One region of the Paenibacillus riograndensis SBR5 genome, then DNA from elsewhere that is predicted to be linked to it. Evidence: riboswitches for the same ligand, from Rfam matches in the RefSeq annotation. Region 1 holds a riboswitch; each other region holds the start of a gene.
The links. Region 1 has a riboswitch for cyclic di-AMP ahead of PRIO_RS04570 (NfeD family membrane protein). Riboswitches for the same ligand answer to the same signal wherever they lie in the genome.

Region 1 (7,413 bases):
CTGATGCTGCTGTTGGGTTTAATTCAACTGCTTTTTGCCGGTTCCTATCTGCTCGTGGGAGAACTGCTTCACTTGGGGAATGATTTGGATGTTGCCGAATTGATCACCGGTACGGTTGGGGGCTGGCTGGCTATCCTGCCGTTTGCGGCGCTGCAGTTATGGGTGTCCATGCGCTTGAAGTCGTTTGTGTCCTCTCTGGTTTTATCGGCTTCGATTGTGATAGCCAATATTGTGCTTACCGGGCTTCATGCTTCGATCGGTGCCTGGTTCCCCTCCACAACGGCCTATTACGCCATGTACCCAAGGGGAACCGCTTTGTCGCCCCGGCTGGATGTGATCCCGTTCATTCTCATTGTAGCCGCCACCTCTGCTGCGTACATCTGGGCGGGCCGCCGTTCGCTTGTGCGTGGGGCTCGGTTATAGAGAAGTATAGCGGTGCCTCACTGCTTTCGAGAATTGGAGCAAAAGAGAGAAAATCACCGGCCGCTTAAGAGCGAAACCCAAGAATGCGCCTTCATTCGTGAAGTGGTGGCATTTTTGGCTTCTTTTGTCACAAGCAACGTTTTACATTAAACGGCTACAGGCGTAAGATTCAAATCAGCAACCGAATGAAATATAACTGTTCTCAAATGGCTGAATTCCGGTACTGGGAACGGGGGAACCAATGGTGAATGCGGCTTTTGCTGGGATAGCTGCCGCTCATCCGGGGTGAATCCTTGCAGCGTGCTGACAAGCCGCTTCTTGCAGGGTAGGGCAATCTCGCTGCCCGAATCCGTCAGCTAACCCCGTAAGCCTCGAAGAGAGAGGATGAGCGCCATGATCGATTAACCGACCACGGAGAGCCCTGCCGCTTCTGTGGTCTTTTTGCTGTGCAGGCGGGAAGGCGATCTGCATGAGAAACTGAAAATCGTATAACAACGAGATTTAGAGTATTTGGATACTATCTAAACTGCTTAAAAGGAGGGATAGTTATCGTTACTGTATTTATCGTGTGCTTCTGGGTGGGACTATTGCTCCTCCTCAGCGGCGGATTTCATGGGCATGGCCTGGCGGGCCATCTGCATGCGGGAGGCGGCGATGCTGGTGGTCCGGGCTTTGTGCCTATCCTCCCTCTGATGGTGTTTGTCACGGTCTGGGGCGGCACTGGTTATGTGCTTACCCGGTTCAGCGGAATAAATATGCTTGCCGTATTGCTGATCGGCACCGTGGTTGCCTTGCTGGTCGGCTGTCTGATGTATGCGGTGCTGGCCCGGGTGATGACCCGGTACGACAACAGCATGAATGAATTGGATTATGAGCAGGCGGGGCAGCTCGGGTATATCAGCATTTCTGCAGCGGATGGAGCAGTTGGAGAAATGAAATATGTGCTGCATGGAACGATGCGCTCCATTGGTGTGCGGGCAGAACCCGGGCAGCAGCTCGCCAAGGGCGACAGGGTGATTATTTTAAAGGTGGAAAAAGGAATGGCGTCTGTGACCCTCTTCGAGAGGGAAAGCGGACAATTATAAATAACGGGGAGTGTCGAACCGGATGGTTATGCTCTATTTAATCTCGGGAATTGTTGTTGTTATCCTGCTGGCTTTGTTCAGTATCGTGAATGCTTATAAAAAGGTTCCGCCCAATCAGGCAATGATTGTCTACGGCCTCGGCGGAAAAAGAGTGGTTCAGGGCGGCGGGACGTTCGTCATCCCCGGCTTCCAGAACAATAAGACCATCTCCATGATGCTGATGAGCTTCGATGTCATCCCGGCGCAGGCGATGTTCTCCCAGCAGGGTATCAAGCTCAACCTGGAGGCGGTGGCCCAGATTAAGATAAAAAGCGATCCTACCGCTATTCTGACAGCCAGTGAGCAGTTCATCGACCGGCCGGAAGAGGACCGCGAGACGATTATCCTGCATTCGGTGGAAGGCCATTTGCGCGGCTTGATCGGACAATTGACGGTGGAGTCCATTCTAAAAACTCCCGACGAAATCAACAGCAAGATGCGGGAGACCTGCTCGGAAGACCTCGACAAGATGGGGCTTGAGGTAGTCAGCTTCACCATTAAGAAAATTACGGATGACAAAGGGTATATCGACAACATGGGGGTTCCGGAAATTGAGCGCATCCGCCGCGATGCCAGCATCGCCAAGGCAGAAGCGGAACGCGATATCCAGATCAAGCAAGCTGAGGCGGAGAAAGAATCCTCGATTGCCAAAGCCAACGCGCATCAGGCCACCATTGAAGCGGGAACCGCCGCCCGCGCCAAGGAATCTCAGTTCGAGAAGGAATTGAACATTAAGCAGGCGGACTTTAAGCTGGAGACAGAAGTGAAGAAAGCACAGGCGGATCTTGCGTACGAATTGCAGCAGAACAAAATCAAGCAGTCGCTGGTTACCGAGCAGGTCAAGATCACGCAGATGGAAGCGGAGGCTAACCGGACTGTCCGGGAAATCGAAGTGGAGCTGAGACAGAAGGAGCTGGAGGCAACGGTAATCAAGCCGGCCCAGGCAGAGAATCAGGCTACAATTATGAGAGCGGAAGCGGCCAAGCAGCGGCAGATTCTTGAAGCGGAGGCAGAGGCGGCCACGACGACCAAGCGGGGGCTGGCCACAGCGGAAGCCGAGCTGGCGAAAGGGAGAGCCAACGCGGAAATTGTACAATTGGCTGGAGCGGCGGAAGCGGGAGCGCTGGAAAAGAAAGCCGAGGCGTACAAACAGTTCACGCAAGCCGCACTTACAGTGGAATTTCTGAAGGTCCTGCCGGAATTGGCCGAGAAAATCGCCTCTCCGCTGGCCAAGGTCGATAAGATTACAGTGATTTCCCAGGATGGAGCTTCATCCGGCGTGAACAAAATTACCAGCGATATCGCCAAAATCATGACCCAGGTTCCTGAATTGACGCAGACGCTTACCGGCATGAACGTGACAGAGGCGCTCAGCGGGCTGCTCGGGCGGGATAAGGAGCAGTAAAAAAGAGAACCACCGGCCGGAAAGGCCGGTGGTTCACACTGTTAATGTTGTGCGTTCTCTTCGCTTAACAGCCCGTCTATCACAAGCACCGCCTTAACATAAATCAGGAAGGCATCCCATACGGCCTCCAAATTCATGGCCTCGTCCGGCTGGTGGCCGCTTCCTCTTCCGGCAGGAAAGGGGGAAGGCTTATCCCGGCGCAGAGGGCCGAAGGCTGCTGCCCGCGGCAGCCATCTGGCGTGGGTAATGCCGCCCATGGCATAAGGGGGCTGGCTGGTGCCAAGCTCCCGGTTGGCCAGATCGCATAAAGCCGCCGCAATGGGATCGTCCGGGGCGATATAATGCGGCGGGCTATCCTCCGTGCGGGTCAGCTGCATGCCGTAACGGTTGGCTGCCTCTTCCAGCAGCTGCTGTATCCCGCCGATCTCCTGTGTAACCCCGTAGCGGATGTCGCATAACAGCCGAAGCCTGCCGTTTTCCATCTGGACGGCTGCATTGACTGTGGTTTCTCCCGACACGTCACGGAAGGCGATGCCGAGGCCATGCCCGTAAGGGTTGGCGAAGCATTCCTGCACGAATGCCAGCGCCCGCAGCGTCCGGCTGCCCCGGACCAGCCCATGGGCGGCAAGCGCGGCAGCCAGCTTCACGGCGGCGTTGTCCGTGCCTTCGGGAAAGGCGGCATGTCCCGCTTTGCCCGAGGCCGTAATGCGGACACCCTCCGGCAGAACCTCAACCGTGAAGGAACCGGGCAGCACCTGTCTTGCATGGTCCGGGTCCACGTCCCGCAAGATTGCCGAGGCGGCAGCGGGAACCACGTTATATTCGGTCCCGCCGTTGAAGGCCAGCAGGTTGCCGTCTGCCGCTTCACCTTCGAAATCCGCACGCAGCATTCCCTTCTCGGCAAAGCACAGGGGGAAATAGGCGTCAGGCACAATTCCGAACAGTGGAGGTTCATGCCGGGACAAAAAGTGGCGGATATCGCGCATGCCGTTTTCCTCATTGCAGCCGAGGAACAGATACAGCCCATGCCGGAGGGGCAGCCTGCTTTCTGCAAAAAACTTCAGCACATACAGCGCGGCAACAGCCGCCGCTTTATTATCCATGGCCCCGCGTCCCCATAGGAAGCCATCCCATACAAAGGGGTCGTAAGGCGGGAAACTCCAGCCTTCGCCCTCCGGCACTACGTCCAGATGGGCGAAAAATCCGATGCTTCCCCGCTCCGAAGCTGCTAATGCCCCTTTGACACCGTAGCCGTCAAAGTCCGTCACCTCCAGCTTCTCCCGCTGCATGAGCCGGATAGCTTCATCCAGGACGGTTCTGCAGCCTTCGCCGAAGGGCTGAGTGCTTCCGGGCTGGTAATCCAGGCCTACGCTGCGGATGCGGATAAGCCCTTTGGCATCCTCGATCATATTCTCCTGGTTCGCCTCAAGAAATTCGGAAATGCACCTGTCCAGTTCCTGGCTGCTAATCATCTCCATAGCGCTTGCCTCACTGGCCTTGCCCGGCAGCCGCAAGATGCAGCCGGTTAAGCAGGCGGTCGATTTCCTCTACAGCGCCGTCCGGGAAGCGGAAGTCCGCTCCGGCCAGGTTTTCGTGCAGGTGGCGTTCCTTGCGGATGCCCAGAATTACATTCACATGCTCATGCCTGGCCTGCAAATAAGCGACTGCCAGAGAGCTGGTGGAGATGCCGAATTCCCGCGCCAATGCCTCAAGCTCCCGGGCGAAGTCAACGGCCAGCAGGAAAGCCTCCCCCTGCCACCAGCGGTCGCCCCGGCGGGGGTCGTCTTGGGGCAGTTGATAATCCTTGCCGATGTGCCCGCTCAGAAGGCCCTGGGCCAACGGGGAATAGGCATGGAAGCTGATGCCGTTGTCCTTGCAGAGAGGAAGCACATCCGCTTCTGCCTCTCTGGACAACATATTGTATTTCTTCTGCACAATGGAAATCTCTCCGTGCCTGATATAGCTTTGGATATGATGGGGCTCGCAGTTGGAGGCACCGATGGCCCGTATTTTCCCTTCCTTCTTCAGCTCCATCAAAGTACCGATAGTTTCCTCAATAGGTGTCAGGAACGGCTCCATGGCCGGGTTATGGGTATAGTAAATATCGATGTAATCTGTTCCCAGCCGCCGCAGGCTTTCCTCTACTTCAATGCGGATGACCCTGGGGCTAAGGTTGCGCTTGACCCGGCGCCCCTCCCAGGTGAAGCGGTAGCTGCCTTCCTCATCGCCCCACCACAGACCGCATTTGGTAGACAGGATTACCTTGTCCCGTCTGCCCTTGATCGCTTGTCCCACGATTTCCTCACTGTGGCCGAAGCCGTACACGGGTGCGGTATCGATGCAGTTGATGCCCGCATCCAGTGCCGCATGGATGGCCCGGATGGATTCGCCATCGTCCGTGTCCGGGAACTGGAAGCCCCCTCCCATGCCGAAAGCACCTAACGTCAGGACTGAAGCCTCGATTCCGCTGCTGCCGATTTGCATTGTTTTCATAGCGCCGCTCCTTAAGCCTGGACCTGGTCGAGCCGCAGCTGGCCGCCTACACCCACATTTTCATCTCCGTGTTCCTTAATAATGACAATGGTCTTCACATTCACCCCGGCCAGTACACGCTCCGCTGTAAGCTGGATGTTGCGGACAAGGTCCCGCTTGGCTTCCACAGGTTTGCCCGGGGCGGTGTACACGAAGAAGGTAATTTCCTCGTAATCCTTCGGTGTGCTGTTGCTGCGCGGAAACTCCTGCAGGGTGATGGATTTCAGGTGAGGCGGAAGCCGCAGAGATTCCGTTACGGCAGTGCCGATTTCCTCTACAAAGCGTTTTTTGTCCGCGTCATTCAGGGAGGTATTTGCCACAATGATTACAGTTGCCATTTGGATCAGTTCTCCTTTTTTAAAATATAATTTTTATGCTTCACGCTATAAATTATCCTTCTATTTCTCGCTGAAACGGGTACCTGAAAGCGATACGAAGTATCGCTGCTTCGGAAGCATAAGCTTTTTTAAGGACGGCATAGCCGTTTCTACTTGTATGAGATTTTAGAAGTGCCGGGTTATGAGTTGTAAGGCTTTTTCACACCGCTATAGGTTTTTAGCAGCCAATCCGCATACTCCTTGGAGGACAGGATGTTCACAACCTTATCCAGCCATTCCTTGTTTTGATCCTCTGTGTCTTTATTGATTGCCAGAACGATGCCCCCGTACTGCTTGTAGACCTCTGGGGTTTCCTGAAACAGCGCCGTATCGATGGTGACCTCGGGATCTTTCATTTGATACACGGTAATGGAGGGAGCGGTCATGGCATCCAGATCGGCAAATGCGCCTACCCGGCTGCGGGGGTCAATCTCTACGAAATTGAGTTTCTTCTTGTTTTCCGTAATATCCAGCAGTGTTGGCAGCTCCACACCCTCGCGGAGCTTGATCAAGCCGTTGGCGGCGAGCAGCTGCAGCTCCCTTGCCCGGTTGGCGGAATCGTTGGCGATGCCGATTTTGGCGCCTTCCGGCAGGCTGTCTACACTTTTGTGCTTTTTAGATACAAAAACCACAGGAGTCGTATAGATATTGGGACCATAGGTGATCAGGTCCGTCCCGTTGCTTTGGTTGAAGCTGTTCAGGTACTTCTCATTCTGAAAGTAGTTGGCGTCAATTTCCCCTTCCGATGTGGCGTTGTTCAGCGCAATGTTGTCGTTAAATACCTTCACCTCAATGTCATAGCCTTCGGTCTTCAGCTTCTCGGCGACGTAATCGATATCCGGCTGCTCACGGGCGATAACCCCGATGACGATATGTTTGGACTGGCCACCGGAGGCGCTTTTGCTGCAGCCCGCCAGCACCGACAGGGCAAGGACGAGGACCAGCGACAGGGCGGTGAAGGACGTTTTTTTCATAAAAGCATACCTCTTTTCTTAAGATGGGTTTGGAATAAAAGCTTATTTTAGCTTGCGATAGAGAAAATTGCCGCCGAACTGGATGAATTGCACGATAATAATGAGAATGACCACCGTGCTGTACATAATGGTATCGTTGAAGTTCTGGTAGCCGTAGGTCAGCGCCACCGCTCCCAGGCCTCCAGCGCCCACTGTGCCGGCCATGGCGGTAAAGCCCAGCAGCGAAACATACCCTAAGGTCAGATGGGATACAATGGACGGAATGGATTCACTCACAATGACATGGAATGTAATCTGCCAATCAGAGGCGCCAAAGGATTTGGCAGCCTCGATAAGGCTGGGATTAACTTCCTTGAAGCAGCCCTCCAGAAGTCTGGCGATAAGCGGAGAACCCACAATGGTTATGGAGAAAATTGCCGCCGTGGTTCCGATGGTCGTGCCCACCACTAGCCGTGTCAGCGGAATGATGGTAATGATAAGAATGATAAAGGGCACAGAGCGAAGCACATTGATCACAGCGCTTATGGTTTCGTACACTAACCGGTTGGGCCTGAGCCCGTTCACATCGGTGGTAATAA
Region 2 (7,413 bases), 3.3 Mb from region 1:
AAAATCGTCGAGTTCGGTGATTTCAAATGTCCGGCCTGCGCCCAGTTTACAGGTGCCATCAAGCCGCAGATTGTGCAGGAGTATGTGAATCAGGATAAAGCAGCCTTCTACTTCGTAAATATGGCTTTTATCGGCCCGGATTCCGAAACGGCTTCGCTGGCGGCATTATCCGTCTATCATCAGAACAATGACGCTTTCTGGACCTACTACGATGCGCTTTACGCCAATCAGGGGGATGAGAATGCAGAGTGGGCCACAGAGGACTTCCTGGTGAGTCTCGCGGAGAAGGAGAAGCTGCCTGTTGATCTGGAGCTTTTACGCAAAGACATCAAGGAACGAACCTATGAAAGTGAGCTGCAAAATGATATCAGCATCGCCAAAGATACCGGTGTAACCTCTACGCCTACTGTTTTCATTAATGGACACAAAGTAGATAAGCCTTTCGACATGGAAGCTATTGACGCTCAGATTAAATCCGCTTCCGAAGCTGTGAGTGCTGAATGATGAAGATCGCTGCTTTCTGCAGACGCCACTGTCTCTATTTGGCCTGGTTTGTGTCTGTTATCGCAGTAGCGGGAAGTTTGTACCTAAGTGAGGTATTGAAGTACGAGCCCTGCAAGTTATGCTGGTTCCAGCGGATATTCATGTACCCGCAGCTTATTCTGCTGGGCATTGCCACCTACTGGAATGACAAAAAGATCATTCCCTATGTGCTGCCCCTAAGTCTCATTGGCGGCTGCATCTCTATCTATCATTATGCGGAACAGAAAATACCGGCACTCAGCAAGGTGCTTCCCTGCACGATTGGCGTACCCTGTAACAAGGATTATCTGAATTATTTCGGGTTTATTACGATCCCTCTACTGGCCTTGATTGCCTTTGCGTTAATCGCGATTTTGCTCTGGACCGGACGCAAAGAGGACATCTCTAACCATTCCTGAAATTTCTGACACAATTAGGGTTCAAAACCTTGAAAAAACAAGCGTTAAGAGGATAATCGCAGAGAATGAAAGATCCATATATCCCTCATCGTGGTTTTGCGTAAAATGGATCATTTTTCAATCTTTTTTCATTTTTTTCACCGCTTTACGGAAGGGCCATTGTAGACTATCATTAGACCTTGTGAGAAGTTGAATATGCGCTGAATTTTCCGTATGGAAAAACGGGGGAACCAACATTGGCCTAAGTGCCAACGGGGTGAATCGGGACGGTCCGCAAGGGCTGCAACCGTAGGGCTACCACAGCCCGAATCCGCCAGCTAACCTCGTAAGCAATGGTGGGATAATGACGATGCGTAAGCATGCGGATCATTTCCGTATGCTTATTTTTGTGCCTGCATTTATGAAAATCCACCTATGAAAACAGCGCACGGTATTACCGTTTCAACCTAAACAAGAGAGGAACTGTTACTACAATGGTAAGCAAGGTAAAACGACTATTGATCGGGCGTCCGATGAAGTCGAACGAACTCGATCATGAAAAGTTATCCAAGGTGAAAGCACTGGCTGTCCTGTCTTCTGATGCGCTCTCGTCTGTAGCCTACGGAACGGAACAAATCCTGATTGTGCTGGTGGCCGCAGGCTTCACAGCTATCTGGTACTCATTGCCAATCGCATTAGCCGTATTGGGCCTGCTGGCTATACTGATTTTATCCTACCGTCAGACCATCTTTGCTTATCCGCAGGGCGGTGGCGCGTATATCGTAGCCAAAAGCAATCTGGGTGTTCCAACCGGACTCCTCGCCGGGGGATCTTTGCTGGTGGATTATATTTTGACCGTTGCGGTTAGTGCATCGGCGGGCACAGATGCGATCACATCCGCTTTTCCAAGTCTCCATAATCATAGCGTACTTATCGCTGTTACCGTGATTTTGCTCTTAACGATTATCAATCTGCGCGGGGTAACAGAATCTGCTTCATTCATTGCTATTCCCGTGTATCTCTTCGTAGCATCGATCTTTATATTGATCATTGCGGGGGTATTCAAATATGCAACCGGCGGAGCACATGCCAATGTTCCTGAAATCGGGTCTGCGGTGTCGAATGTCAGCTTGTTTCTGCTGCTTAAGGCTTTCAGCTCCGGCTGTTCGGCTCTGACCGGGGTAGAGGCTGTATCGAATGCCATTCCGAACTTCAAGGCGCCTGCGGAAAAAAATGCGGCCAAAACCCTCATGATGATGGGGCTTATCCTGGGGATTATGTTTACCGGTATTACGCTGCTGGCTTACTGGTATGGAATTACGCCGGATGAAAAAGCTACAGTGGTATCACAAATTGCCGAATCTACTTTTGGGCGCGGCGGTTTGTACTTTTTCATACAAGGTATCACAGCGGTCATTTTGTTCCTGGCTGCCAATACAGCCTACTCGGCATTCCCGCTGCTGGCGTTTATGTTTGCCAAAGACAAGTATCTGCCCCATGCATTTATGGTCCGTGGGGACCGCTTGGGCTTCTCGAACGGCATTATCTTTTTGGGTGTATTATCCGCTCTGCTGGTCACGGCTTTTCACGGAAATACGGAAAGCCTGATTCCGTTATATGCGGTGGGCGTTTTCATTCCGTTTACGCTGTCCCAGCTAGGTATGATGGTGCATTGGTGCAAGACCAAACCTAAAGCGTGGCAAAATAAATTTGCCGTGAACACGGTGGGGATGCTTACGACTCTGACCATAACCTTAATCTTCATTATCACCAAATTCTCCAGCGTCTGGATGGCCTTTATCTTCCTGCCGGTAGTAATGTTCGTGTTCCACAGGATTCACCACCATTACCTGAATACTGCGGATCAGCTGCGGATATGTCCGGCAACGGATAAACCCTGCATCAAGGGAAGTACAGTGGTCGTACCTGTTGCCGGTGTAACACGTGCGGTGCTGCATTCGATCAGCTATGCCAAGTCCTTAACGGATAATGTGGTGGCTGTGTATGTAGGTTTTGATGAAGAAGAGATCAGCAAAATGGAGCAGAAATGGGAGGAATGGAATCCGGGCGTGCGCCTGATTGTCCTCCGCTCCCGTTACCGCAGCATTCTCCGTCCGCTGGTCAAATTCATAGATACAGTAGAGTGGAAGACTGCTTCAACCGATCATATTACTGTACTCATCCCGCAGTTTATCACTAAGCATTGGTGGCAGGCCGTCCTGCACAATCAGACCAGCTTGTTCATCCGTTCCTATCTAATGAATCAAAAAGACATCGTCGTTGCAACCGTACCTTATCATTTGCATAAATAGACAGATGGCTGCCAACATGAAGACTGTTTCCGGATTCCGGGAGCAGTCTTTTTACATATATAAATGGGTTCGTTAGCCAAAACGTGAAAGTTGCAAAAGCAAAATATTTATATTGACATAGAGAATGAGAATCAATATCATTTAATAAGGTGAGGCCAAGGTAACCAGACCTTTGACCATTTCAGATTGTACATATACAGGAGGGGTATTCATGTATTCGATTAACTTAAAGAGAGCAGGCCACAGGAAGCTGGCCTCAATCGGGCTTTTGACGCTGACGCTTATTTTGTCCGCCTGCGGCAATAACAGCAGCGCAAATTCAACAGGGAGTGCGGCCAATGCACCCGCAGCTTCAGCAGACGCTACAACAGCACCTGCATCAGAAGCTCCGGCAGCAACAACTGCTCCTGCGGTAGAGAAAACAGTAACTGATGCCATGGGGCACAAGGTAACCGTTCCGGCTAATCCGCAGCGCGTGCTGGCTTCATACCTGGAGGACTATCTGGTAACGCTTGGGGTAACTCCGGTAGCACAATGGTCGGTAACCAACGGAGTTCAGGATTATCTGGCAGATGAATTGAAGGATGTTCCAACGATCAGCTTTGATCTTCCCCTTGAGGCTGTGATGGGCTTTGCGCCGGATTTTCATATTGTACAATCGGAAGCCAGCGTGCAAAATGGCCTCTATGACCAGTTGAACAAAATCGCACCTACCTATGTGCTGGGCGATGAGATCAGCAAAGACTGGCGAAAGTCTCTGCTCAAGATCGGTGAACTGCTGAACAAGAGCGCCGAAGCTGAGCAGGCGATAGCCGCTTATGATCAAAAAGCTGCCGATGCCAAAGCAAAAATCTCCACTGTAATTGGAGATGATTCTGTTGCAATCTTGTGGCTTATTAAAAAGAACTTCTATATTGTAGACGAAACACGCAGCAGCGGGGCGGTAGTGTACGGTGACCTCGGTCTAAAGCTGCCTAATCTTGTAACAGAGATTCCTGCAGCTTCCAGAGCAACCTGGAATCCGATTTCTCTTGAGAAGCTGGCCGAGCTCACTGCAGACCATATCTTCCTGGTTAACAGCGACAAGACTGAAGGTTCAGAAATTTTGAACAGTCCGATTTGGAAGGGCATTCCTGCTGTTAAGGCGGGTAATGTTCATGAATTTGCCTCCAACCACAGCTGGCTGTACAGCGGAGCGATAGCCAATTCCAAAACCATTGACGATGTCTTGAACAGTCTTGTGAAATAAGAAATCCTCATCAAAAGGGTGAAACTCCCGGACATGTGGAAGGTGCAGGACGTTGTATCCCCGGATACTCGATCCCTGCACCTTTTTTAGAGAATTGAATGCTTGTGCATCATTCACAGATTTGCGATAATGAGAATGATAGTTGTTATCATTTAGATTATCAGTAATTATCCTGGTAAGGGGACGGCTTATGGTCACATCCACACACTCACAACCCCGTACTCATCCGGAAGGGGAAAAACAACTGAAAACCCGCCCTGCTGCAGCAGTAGTTATATTGATTGCAGGGCTTGGGGCTATACTGTTCGGCCTGGCGCTTTCCGTTTCGGTAGGTGCGGCGGATATTCGGCTGGCATCTGTATGGGAAGCGGTATTTCGCTTCAATCCCGAACTGCCGCAGCATCAGGTGATCCGGGAACTGAGAATTCCCCGTGCATTGGCCGGAGCGCTGGTCGGTGCTTGCTTTGCAGTCGCAGGAGCGATTATGCAGGGCATGACACGCAATCCGCTGGCGGATTCGGGACTGCTTGGCCTGAATGCCGGCGCAAGCGTTGGACTGGCATTGGCTTTTGCCTTTGCACCTTCAATGTCATTCATATATATCATGCTCTATTGCTTCATTGGAGCCGCAGCGGCTTCTCTTCTCGTCTTCGGGATTGGTTCGCTGTCGCATAGCGGACTGACTCCACTGCGGCTGACACTCGCCGGAGCTGCAGTGAGCGCTCTGCTGCTCGCCATCAGCCAGGGGATTGCGATTCTCTTCCATCTCTCGCAGGATATCGCTTTTTGGATGGCGGGAGGGATTGGGGGTACAAGCTGGACACAGCTGCGGATCATGTTTCCTTGGGTTGCTGCAGCTCTTATAGGATCACTGATGATATCGCGTTCCATCACACTACTCAGTCTGGGACGGGATGTGGCAGCTGGTCTCGGGCAGAGAACCCGTCTAGTGCAGACTGCCGGAATCCTTATAGTTGTCGTGCTTGCCGGAGCAGCGGTATCCGCGGTGGGGCCAATTGCTTTTATCGGATTAATCATCCCGCATGTTACACGATTTCTCGTCGGGGTGGATTACCGCTGGATTATTCCGTGCTCGGCAGTGCTTGGAAGCGTACTGATCATCTTTGCGGACATTGCTGCCAGAATGATCAATGCTCCTTATGAGACGCCGCTGGGTGCATTGATTGCTGTAATCGGGGTGCCGTTCTTTATCTATTTGGCCAGTAAGCGTAAGGGAGGATTGACATGAGCCGCAGCCAGCTGTCCTCCACACCGAAAAAGCGACGGACCCGTGAAAACGCCATATTATCTCTCCTGGCAGTTCTGATCGTTGTCATGTTCATCATCAGTATGAACACCGGACTTATCCGGCTGTCGCCAACGGAAGTTATACATACTCTGCTGGGAGAAGGCAGCCAGCAACAAAAGCTGATTCTCTTTGACTTCCGTCTGCCGCGGATCGTCATTTCCTTGCTCGTTGGAGCCGGATTTGCGGTTGCAGGCTGTATTCTGCAGAGTCTGTCGCGCAATGCGCTGGCGGAGCCTTCAACCCTTGGCATTAATGCCGGAGCAGGCTTTGCTGTACTTATCTTTATTTCCTTTGTCCCGGCAACAACTGCAGCTCCAATCTTTATGCTGCCGCTGATGGCGCTGGCCGGGGCCGGTCTTACCGCAGCGCTGATTTATGTTCTGGCCTACCGCCGTGAAGACGGTCTGTCACCGACAAGACTGATTCTCATCGGGATTGCCGTTGGCGCAGGCATCTATGCGTTTCAGCTGATTTTATCCTTAAGGCTGGACCCGGAAAATTATCAATTTGTTGCCACCTGGCTGGCAGGGAAGATCTGGGGCGGCGACTGGCGGTTTGTTATGGCGCTCCTGCCCTGGATCTTGATCCTGGTGCCGTTTGCCTTCTACAAGGCACGGGTTCTTAATGTCCTTAACCTGGGCGATGAAATCCCTGCGGGACTGGGGCTGCCTGTGGAGAGAGAACGGGTTCTGCTGATGGCCGCTGCAGTTGCACTAGCCGGTTCCTGTGTCGCAGTCAGCGGGGGCATCGGCTTTGTGGGACTGATCGCCCCCCATCTGGCCCGCCGGATTGTAGGACCGAGGCATCAGATTTTGCTGCCTGCCTGCGCCTTGGTCGGCGCATTGCTGCTGTTGACTGCCGATACGATGGCCCGCTGGATTCTCCAGCCTTCCGAGATTCCGACAGGAATTGTGGTAGCTATCATCGGGGCTCCGTACTTTTTATATTTGCTGGCCAGATCCAAGGCCTGATTCCCTATTGGAGCATTAGCTCCATGAAACTCAAGACATGCTTACGAAGCAAGTTTTATTACGAAGTAAATTCAGAGGAGCAAAAGCTCCGTAAAACTTTTGAGGAGTGAAGATCATGTCGGAACGTTTGAATACAGAACAGTTAAGTATCGGGTATGCTGAGGCGATGATAGTCAAAGGGCTGAACCTGTCGCTTCCTACTGGAAAAATCACTGCGCTGGTCGGGGCTAACGGCTCCGGGAAATCGACCATTCTCAAGACTATGGCGCGGATCATGAAGCCCAAAAGCGGCAGCGTCATGCTCGACGGAAAGTCGATCCACAACCTGTCGACCAAGGAGGTAGCCCGGCAGCTGGCGATTTTGCCGCAGAATCCTACCGCTCCCGACGGGCTTACTGTCTCCGAGCTGGTCGGCTACGGACGTTATCCGCATCAGAAGGGTTTCGGTACACTGACTCCGGAAGACCGCAGCATTATTGCCAATGCGATTACGGTAACGGGGATGGAAGCATTCCACGACCGCCCGATTGACCGCCTGTCCGGGGGGCAGCGCCAGCGGGCATGGATCGCTATGGCTCTGGCTCAGCAGACCGATATTCTGTTCTTGGACGAACCAACAACTTTTCTCGATATGGCTCACCAGCTGGAAGTT
Region 3 (7,413 bases), 960 kb from region 1:
CAGCGGATTATCCAATCCCATAAGGGGAGCCTGGAAATACACAGTGAATACGGGAGCGGTGCTCAGGTTACCATTAAACTGCCCGAAGCCGGAGAGCATACTCCCGGGCAGGCTATGAACGAAGAACGGAGTGAAGATTGAAGTGAGAATTAATAAATTCATCAGTGAGACAGGGTTCTGCTCACGGCGTGAAGCAGATAAGCTGGTGGAAGGCGGCAGAGTCACCATCAACGGAGAGCGTGCTGTGCTTGGCAGCCAGGCTGAGCCGGGTGATGATGTGCGCATAGACGGCAAACGCCTTGAAACGGGCAGCAAGGTTGTCTACATCGCGTTGAATAAGCCAGTGGGTATTACTTCTACGACAGAAGCACATATCCAGGGGAATATTGTCGATTTTGTCGGACATCATGAGCGGATATTCCCCATCGGCAGACTGGATAAAGATTCCGAGGGGTTAATCCTGCTGACCAATGACGGGGATATTGTTAACAAGATATTACGGGCTGAGGGCAAGCATGAGAAGGAATATATCGTAACTGTGGATCGGCCGGTTACTCCATCCTTTGTTACGGGGATGTCCAGCGGGGTCAAGATCCTGGGCAGCCGTACGCTTCCCTGTCAAGTGACTCGGATCAGTGAGCGGGTGTTCCGGATTATTCTGACGGAAGGCAAAAACCGGCAGATCCGCCGCATGTGTGCTGCTTTTGGTTATGAGGTCCGGCGGCTGCAGCGCATCAGGGTGATGAATATCCACCTGGGTTCCCTGCAGACCGGGGAATGGCGTGAGCTGACTGCCCCGGAGAAGATGGAGCTGGGAGCTATGCTGAACTATCAGCTGCAATAACGGCGTCAACGGACACTATAAGATGAACGTAAAAAGAGCTGTTCTGAGGAGCGTTTAGACGCTTCAGAGCAGCTCTTTATTTTTGTCCAAATCTTTAATTGCTGGGTGTAACTGGTGTAGTTTCGGTTACGTCCTGATATTTGCGAAGGATGGAGACTTCCACACGCCGGTTTTTCGCGCGTCCGGCTGCCGTAGAATTGTCAGCGACCGGATGATATTCCCCATACCCGATAGGACTGAACTTAACCGGGTCCAGATAGGGGTTCAGCAGCAGAATTTTCATGAATTGCAGCGCACGGGCGACACTGAGATCCCAGTTGGAGGGATACTCGCTATTGGAGATTGGGATATTATCCGTGTGGCCCTCTACCAGAACTTCATAATTCGGAAATTGCTGCAGCATGGTGGAGATGGATTTGGCCAGCTGACGGGATTCATCCTTAACTACAGCTTGTCCTGAGGAGAACAAGGCGTTATCGCTGATGGTGATGGTCAGCTGGGATTGATTCAGCTTGGTGCTGAGCAAATCGGTCAGACCGTTGTTCTTAATATACTGGTCAAATTGTTTCTTCAGCTTCTCGAGCTCCTCCTGTTCCTTCTGGCGGAGCTTGGCGATATCGGCTTTGCCGGTATTAGGAGCAACGACACTGTTCATTTTATCTTCTTTGCCCTGATCCAGCTGAGTATTTGTGGGGGCATCAGACCGGTATTCCAGCACTCCAGACCCGCCATTCAGTGCCGAACTGAAGGCCTGTGCCATTTCTTCAAATTTTTTGGCATCTGTTGCACTCATGGCGTACATAACGAGGAACAGAGCAACCAGCAGCGTCATTAAGTCAGAATAGGGCAGCAGCCAGGATTCGTCGGCATGCTCTTCGTGCTCCTCATGTCTAGTCTTTTTGCTCACTGGAAGCCCCCTCCTTGTCACTCAGCTTTGCACGTTCCAACGGAGTGAGGAAGACGGACAGCTTCTGGTTGATGGCGATTGTGGATACCCCGGACTGAATGGACAACAATCCTTCCACCATCATCAGCCTAACCTCAATTTCCCGCTTGGACAGCCGCTTCAGCTTATTCGAAATGGGATGCCAGAGCACGTAACCTGTAAAGATACCGACCAGTGTAGCGATGAAGGCTGCGCCGATAGCGTGAGCCAGTTTTTCCATGGCACTCATATCCGATAGTGCGGCAATCAGCCCGATAACGGCCCCGAGTACCCCCAGCGTTGGAGCGTACATGCCGGCTTGGGAGAAAATAAGCGCTCCGGCTTTATGTCTATCTTCAGTAGCGTGAATATCTTCCATTAATACATCCCGGACAAATTCCTGATCGTTACCGTCGATAATCATCCGCATGCCGTTTCGGAGAAAGTTATCCTCGATTTCATCGACCTTGGATTCCAGGGCAAGCAGACCTTCGCGGCGGGTGATGGAAGCCCACTCCATGAACATGGTAATGAGTTCCGATTTGCTGACCATTTTTTGCTTTACAAAGATTAACTTAAACAGCTTAGGGATTTTTTTGACTTCCGAGAACGGGAAAGCCATGAATATGGATGCGGCTGTACCCAGGAGGATAATTACATAAGCGGCGGGAGCATTTAAGGCATGCAGTGGAGCACCCTTAAGAAACATCCCCCATACTATTGTAACCAGACCAAAAATCAAACCGATTATTGTTGAAATTTCCATTTATGCACCTCGTCCATGAGAATTAAGAAGTGGTCCGACTGTACCGCGTGTATCATCCATGAACAGCGGTGGGGCATCTGCCTGACCAATCACGTATATTCTTATTTATCGACAGCATTCCCTTTTTTGTGAAGTCATTTTTTCGGCTATAATGAGTAGGGTAGGATATTATTCATCTGTGGAGAAAACGGAGTGATTGATGTGGGTGTGAAGCACGGCAGGGATTACAGTGAAATTCTGAGTGAGCTGACGGAAGCGGTAGGGAGAATTTCCGACGGGTATGTATTTTTTGAAATGGAGCCTGATGAGTGGCAGGGATTGCCTCAGGAGTCGAAGCTGGAAGTCTGGGAAGCACTTGCTGAGGATCTGTTCTACGCCCTGGGCAATGAGCCGGTGATCGAGGTGGGCAGCGGAGTTGTGATCTATGACAAGGAGACACACCGGATCAATATTTTGCTTGGCGAAGAGGATCTGGCTTCAGTCCTTCTGGTCTAGGGGACAGGCAGGTGCCGGAGGGCGGTTTGCCCGCAGCCTGCGCCACGTGGTAAAATTGATGAAGCCGAGTACTATTTGCTGGGATTTGTGAATACATTAAACCAAAAAAACCTCATCCTGGCGCATCCCTTGGACTTTCTATAAGCTGAGGGATGTTTTGTTTCAGGCAACAACGCCACTGGTAATAGAGCTGCAAGGCTTTTGCTGTTAATTTAGTAAGGGAGGAAGAACATTGCAATTTACGGAAGAGGAGCTGCGGGAGCAGGTGAGCAAGCTGGAAGGATGGAAGCTGGAGCAGAATACTCTGGTGCGCAAATACATGTTCAATGAATACATGAAGGGGATTGCTTTTGTGGATGAGGTGGCCGCCATATCGGAAGCATTCGAGCATCATCCGCATATTACAGTCGATTATAAAACGGTCTTTCTCCGCCTGTCTGCGGCAGAAGAAGAGGGGCTTACCACGTTGGATATCCGGCAGGCCCATGAATTTAACGAGGCCTTTGAGAAGAACCGTTAACCCAAGCCCGATCGAATCGGTCCGAATGAGAGTTCATTATAACCCTTATATAAAAAATGCCCTGCATAGGATCAGCATCATCCTTGCACGGGCATTTTGTGCTCATTCTTCTGTGAAGTGTAAGTGAAGCTACTTCTTCTCTGCAAGCCACATGGCTACATTAGCGATCTCCTCCGGGGCCAGCTTATCCTTGAAGGAAGGCATTTGTCCGCGGCCCTTAGTCACAATGGTAAAGATCTCCTCAGCATCATGCTTGCCGCCTTCCTGCTGCAGGCTGGGTCCTACACCACCCTGGAGCTGATCCCCATGGCAGGTAATGCAATTAGCCTTCACAGTGGCCTCAGCCCCCGCCGCATCCAGCTGTACTTCCGGCATAGTTGGCTTGTTCTCCTCAGCGACTTCGGCTTTGCCCGGCAAAGTAAACATTAAGACTACCGCAAAGGCACAGGCGGCAAAAAATAAACCGCTCATGATCCATTTCTGCATCTGTATCCGTCCCCTCCATGTAAGCTGCTGTCTACATTATACAAGAAGGTAAAGCGTTATCATAGGGTTTGTAACAAATAATCGGCTGATTTGTGCTATTTATCATAGACCATACAATAAAAAGGCTTATCGCCCGTGGGAGTCCGGCGTTCATAGGTATCTGTAATGGTAAATCCGCTTTTTTGATAAGCGCGTATGGCCCGTTGGTTCCACGTCAGCACCTCCAGATCAATTTCGCGGTCCGGATAACGTTTCAGAGCCTCCTTGACGACAGCATTCATGAACAGATGCCCCATGCCATGTCCGCACAGATCAGGCCGCATACCGACTCCAAGCCGGACTACGCCTTCCATTGGGAAGAACTGCGCGAAGCCGCAGAGCGTGCCCTGACCGTTCACCACCGAGACATATTGCTCACTTCGAAGCCGGGGATCACCGAACTCAACGCCCAAAGCCTCCATCTGCTCCCAGGACATCCAGCCGTAAATATTATACGGAGGCTTATAAACCCATTGGCATATTTTGGCAGCGTGGGCAACATCCATAGGAACACTGTAAAAGGTTGCGGGGGAACTAATCATCAGGTATCGGCCTCCCATCCAAAGTGAAGCGTTATATCTTTAATTATATACATAACCACCCTTTTGGAGCGAATAAACTTTAAGAGGAAGTGAAGCCTTGACAATTGCGGAATATTATTTTGGAAAATAGCGAAAATTAGGGGTTTTTGTGTTTGGCAGATCATGAGCAGGGTAAATATTTCTTGTAGGCAAAAAAAGCCCCCTCCAGAATTTCGGCAAAAATCCTGGAGAAGAGCCTTTTGGAATTACAAGTGCTGTTTATTGCACATCGTCGTTGTCTTGGGAGTCGGAAGCTACATTCTGATAAGCATCTGTGCTCATAATTCGTTTGGCGCCAACGTAGCGGTTGACGTAGTAGCTGTCATTCAACGAGCTGACGGTTACACCGCGTTTAGAAGATGCATGTGCGAATTTGCCTTCACCGACATAAATGCCGACATGGGATACGCCGTTGCCGCTTGTATTGAAGAATACGAGATCGCCCGGTCTGATGTTATCACGCGATATAGCAGTTCCCATTTGGTATTGGGACCCGGACTGGTGAGGAAGGTTGATTCCGATTTTATCAAAAACATACATCGTAAACCCGGAGCAATCAAATCCGTTAGTCGATATTCCGCCGGATACGTATCTTGTTCCGATGGCTTTGTCGATAACCTGATCCATTTTGGAGTCTGCGAAAGCGCTTCCTGCTCCGATGGTAAGGATAATGGAAAAGCTCAGTAAGGCTGATGCCAGCTTCTTCTTCAAAAGTAAATACCCCTTCCAATTGCCTACGAGGTTAGCTTAAGGGTTCGGTTGAAGGTCCCCTATGACCCCTCTGTGAATAGGAGGTCAATTCACCCAAAATCGGTTCCCCCGTTTCCCTAATGATTAAGGAACTCGGCTCGACTGTTGATTAGGATTAGCTTGCGGATCAATACATGACAAAAAGTTTGTAAATTAACTTTGAATAATTACAAAAATGTTACTATCAACTCACTGCAGTAATTGTAACAAAGACAGAAGCTCTTGGCAATCATTTAAAGCATAATAATGCATATTTTTTCCGTGTGACGAGACAAAAATCTATTCTTGAGGGCCCATTTTACGCGCTGCGTAAGCTGTATGGGAGATTTTTTTGGAATATTTAGCAAAAAGGTGTTTCAAAGACCTCCAAAACGTGTAAAAGGGAGAATAAGGAAAAGGAAAAACCCGGAAATGATTACGGCAATAATCAGTCCGGGTTCGTATAAGTTACATTTAGTTGTTAGAGGCAGTAATATTGAGGGGAATAACGTTTATCAATCGTAGGCAACAGCCTGGTACGCTGTAGTGCTCATCACTCGTTTGGCGCCAACGTAGCGGTTGGCCCAGTAGGCTTGGCTCAGTGAAGTTATCGTAACGCCGCGTGAACTGGAGGATTGCGCGAATTTGCCATTACCGACATAAATGCCGACATGGGAAACTCCCGAACCAAAGGTGTTAAAGAAAACGAGGTCGCCTGAACGCAAGTTGTTGCGGGATACAGGGGTGCCAACGCTGAATTGAGCTTTGGAAGTGCGTGGCAGGGTAAGTCCGACATTTTTGAATACATACCTCGTGAATCCGGAGCAGTCGAAACCGCTGGTGCTGGTGCCCCCGAATTTATAGGTCGTTCCGATTGTTTTGGCGATAACTGTGTCCATTTTGGAGTCGGCGAAAGCGCTGCCAGCTCCAAATGTGAATACCATCACTAATCCAAGTGCTGCTGCGGTGCATTTCTTCTTGAAATTCTGACTTTTCAAATGATGTACTCCTTCCAAGGCCTGCGAGGTTAGCTTAAGGATTCGGTAGAAGGTCCCCTATGACCCCTCTAAAGCGAGATCAATTCACCCAAGATATGGTTCCCCCGCTTCCCGGTGCAGGGAATTTGGCGTTATATGCACCAGAAGAGCGTGTGTGACAAGCTTTAATGCTCAAGTTAAATGTGGTTTATAAGCTGTAACTTAAAGATTACAAATTTGTTACTAGTAGTACAGGCATCATTGTACCAGAGGATTTACAGTTTTGCAAATACTCTTTATCACTTTGTAACCCAAAAAAAGAGTCCCGCTCCCGGTAAGGAGTAGCGACTCTTTTATTATGCCGGTTAAGCGGCTCTATTATTACGGAAATGTTTTACTGCGCCAGAGATGATACTGGGCGGCGATTCCCCACATTTTGAACAGTGTAGTGGGCAGCGGAGAGAACTGGCGGAGCAGAAAGGCCGGCAATCCGGGACTAAGCAGCGCGGTTGCTCCGCAAATAAGCATCATCACCAGCCCGCATGCTCCCAGCACAAGGGAGAGTCCCACAGATGGAACAATGACCTTCAGGCACACCAGCAGGGATGGAAGTATTCCTGTACCGGCTGTATACCCGAACTGCATGTAGAGCAACAGCTTCCGGATGAAGAACAGATACACAAGCCATGCCAGGACGTAAGGAACCAGCTTCAGCAGCTGTCTGTAATCCAGAATGCCGCTTAGCAGCAGGTTGTACATTTTGGGAAAAAGCCAGTACAAGGGCAGGGCTGCCAGCACCCATTCTATAAGACTGAACAGCATCACCGGAAGCCCATACAGCCGCATGCCCGGAAAAAAGAACATTCCGCGCTCGCCCTTGCGCTCCTGATGCAGCTCGTGGAGCAGCCCTGCGCGGATGAAGGGGGAGACCAGCAATCTTGCTGCGCTCAGTGCCAGAAGCATCCAGAGCCAATGCTGAACCGCCGGGTCCGAACCCAGAGCGAATTGCCCCTCCACATAGTACAGCAGTCTGCCCAGCCCGCTGCCTCCC

Region 2: another riboswitch for cyclic di-AMP. It lies ahead of PRIO_RS18295 (APC family permease); the one in region 1 lies ahead of PRIO_RS04570 (NfeD family membrane protein).
Region 3: another riboswitch for cyclic di-AMP. It lies ahead of PRIO_RS00495 (C40 family peptidase); the one in region 1 lies ahead of PRIO_RS04570 (NfeD family membrane protein).

What each region holds. Positions count from the first base shown of each region.
Region 1 covers NZ_LN831776.1:1,052,046-1,059,458, forward strand. The annotation lists gene PRIO_RS04565 (ABC transporter permease) at 1-423, shown strand, start outside; cyclic di-AMP (ydaO/yuaA leader) riboswitch at 622-809, shown strand; gene PRIO_RS04570 (NfeD family membrane protein) at 1,002-1,508, shown strand; gene PRIO_RS04575 (flotillin family protein) at 1,519-2,952, shown strand; gene PRIO_RS04580 (Sapep family Mn(2+)-dependent dipeptidase) at 2,994-4,430, opposite strand; gene PRIO_RS04585 (aldo/keto reductase) at 4,441-5,445, opposite strand; gene PRIO_RS04590 (tautomerase family protein) at 5,457-5,822, opposite strand; gene PRIO_RS04595 (MetQ/NlpA family ABC transporter substrate-binding protein) at 6,002-6,835, opposite strand; gene PRIO_RS04600 (methionine ABC transporter permease) at 6,878-7,413, opposite strand, start outside.
Region 2 covers NZ_LN831776.1:4,343,306-4,350,718, reverse strand. The annotation lists gene PRIO_RS18305 (DsbA family protein) at 1-504, shown strand, start outside; gene PRIO_RS18300 (disulfide oxidoreductase) at 504-941, shown strand; cyclic di-AMP (ydaO/yuaA leader) riboswitch at 1,130-1,288, shown strand; gene PRIO_RS18295 (APC family permease) at 1,415-3,232, shown strand; gene PRIO_RS18290 (iron-hydroxamate ABC transporter substrate-binding protein) at 3,444-4,481, shown strand; gene PRIO_RS18285 (FecCD family ABC transporter permease) at 4,672-5,730, shown strand; gene PRIO_RS18280 (FecCD family ABC transporter permease) at 5,727-6,761, shown strand; gene PRIO_RS18275 (ABC transporter ATP-binding protein) at 6,877-7,413, shown strand, end outside.
Region 3 covers NZ_LN831776.1:96,706-104,118, forward strand. The annotation lists gene PRIO_RS00450 (ATP-binding protein) at 1-141, shown strand, start outside; gene rluF (23S rRNA pseudouridine(2604) synthase RluF) at 143-844, shown strand; gene motB (flagellar motor protein MotB) at 939-1,751, opposite strand; gene motA (flagellar motor stator protein MotA) at 1,735-2,535, opposite strand; gene PRIO_RS00470 (hypothetical protein) at 2,737-3,030, shown strand; gene PRIO_RS00475 (4a-hydroxytetrahydrobiopterin dehydratase) at 3,263-3,550, shown strand; gene PRIO_RS00480 (c-type cytochrome) at 3,680-4,036, opposite strand; gene PRIO_RS00485 (GNAT family N-acetyltransferase) at 4,132-4,617, opposite strand; gene PRIO_RS00490 (C40 family peptidase) at 4,876-5,367, opposite strand; cyclic di-AMP (ydaO/yuaA leader) riboswitch at 5,373-5,515, opposite strand; gene PRIO_RS00495 (C40 family peptidase) at 5,901-6,329, opposite strand; cyclic di-AMP (ydaO/yuaA leader) riboswitch at 6,387-6,524, opposite strand; gene PRIO_RS00500 (hypothetical protein) at 6,744-7,413, opposite strand, start outside.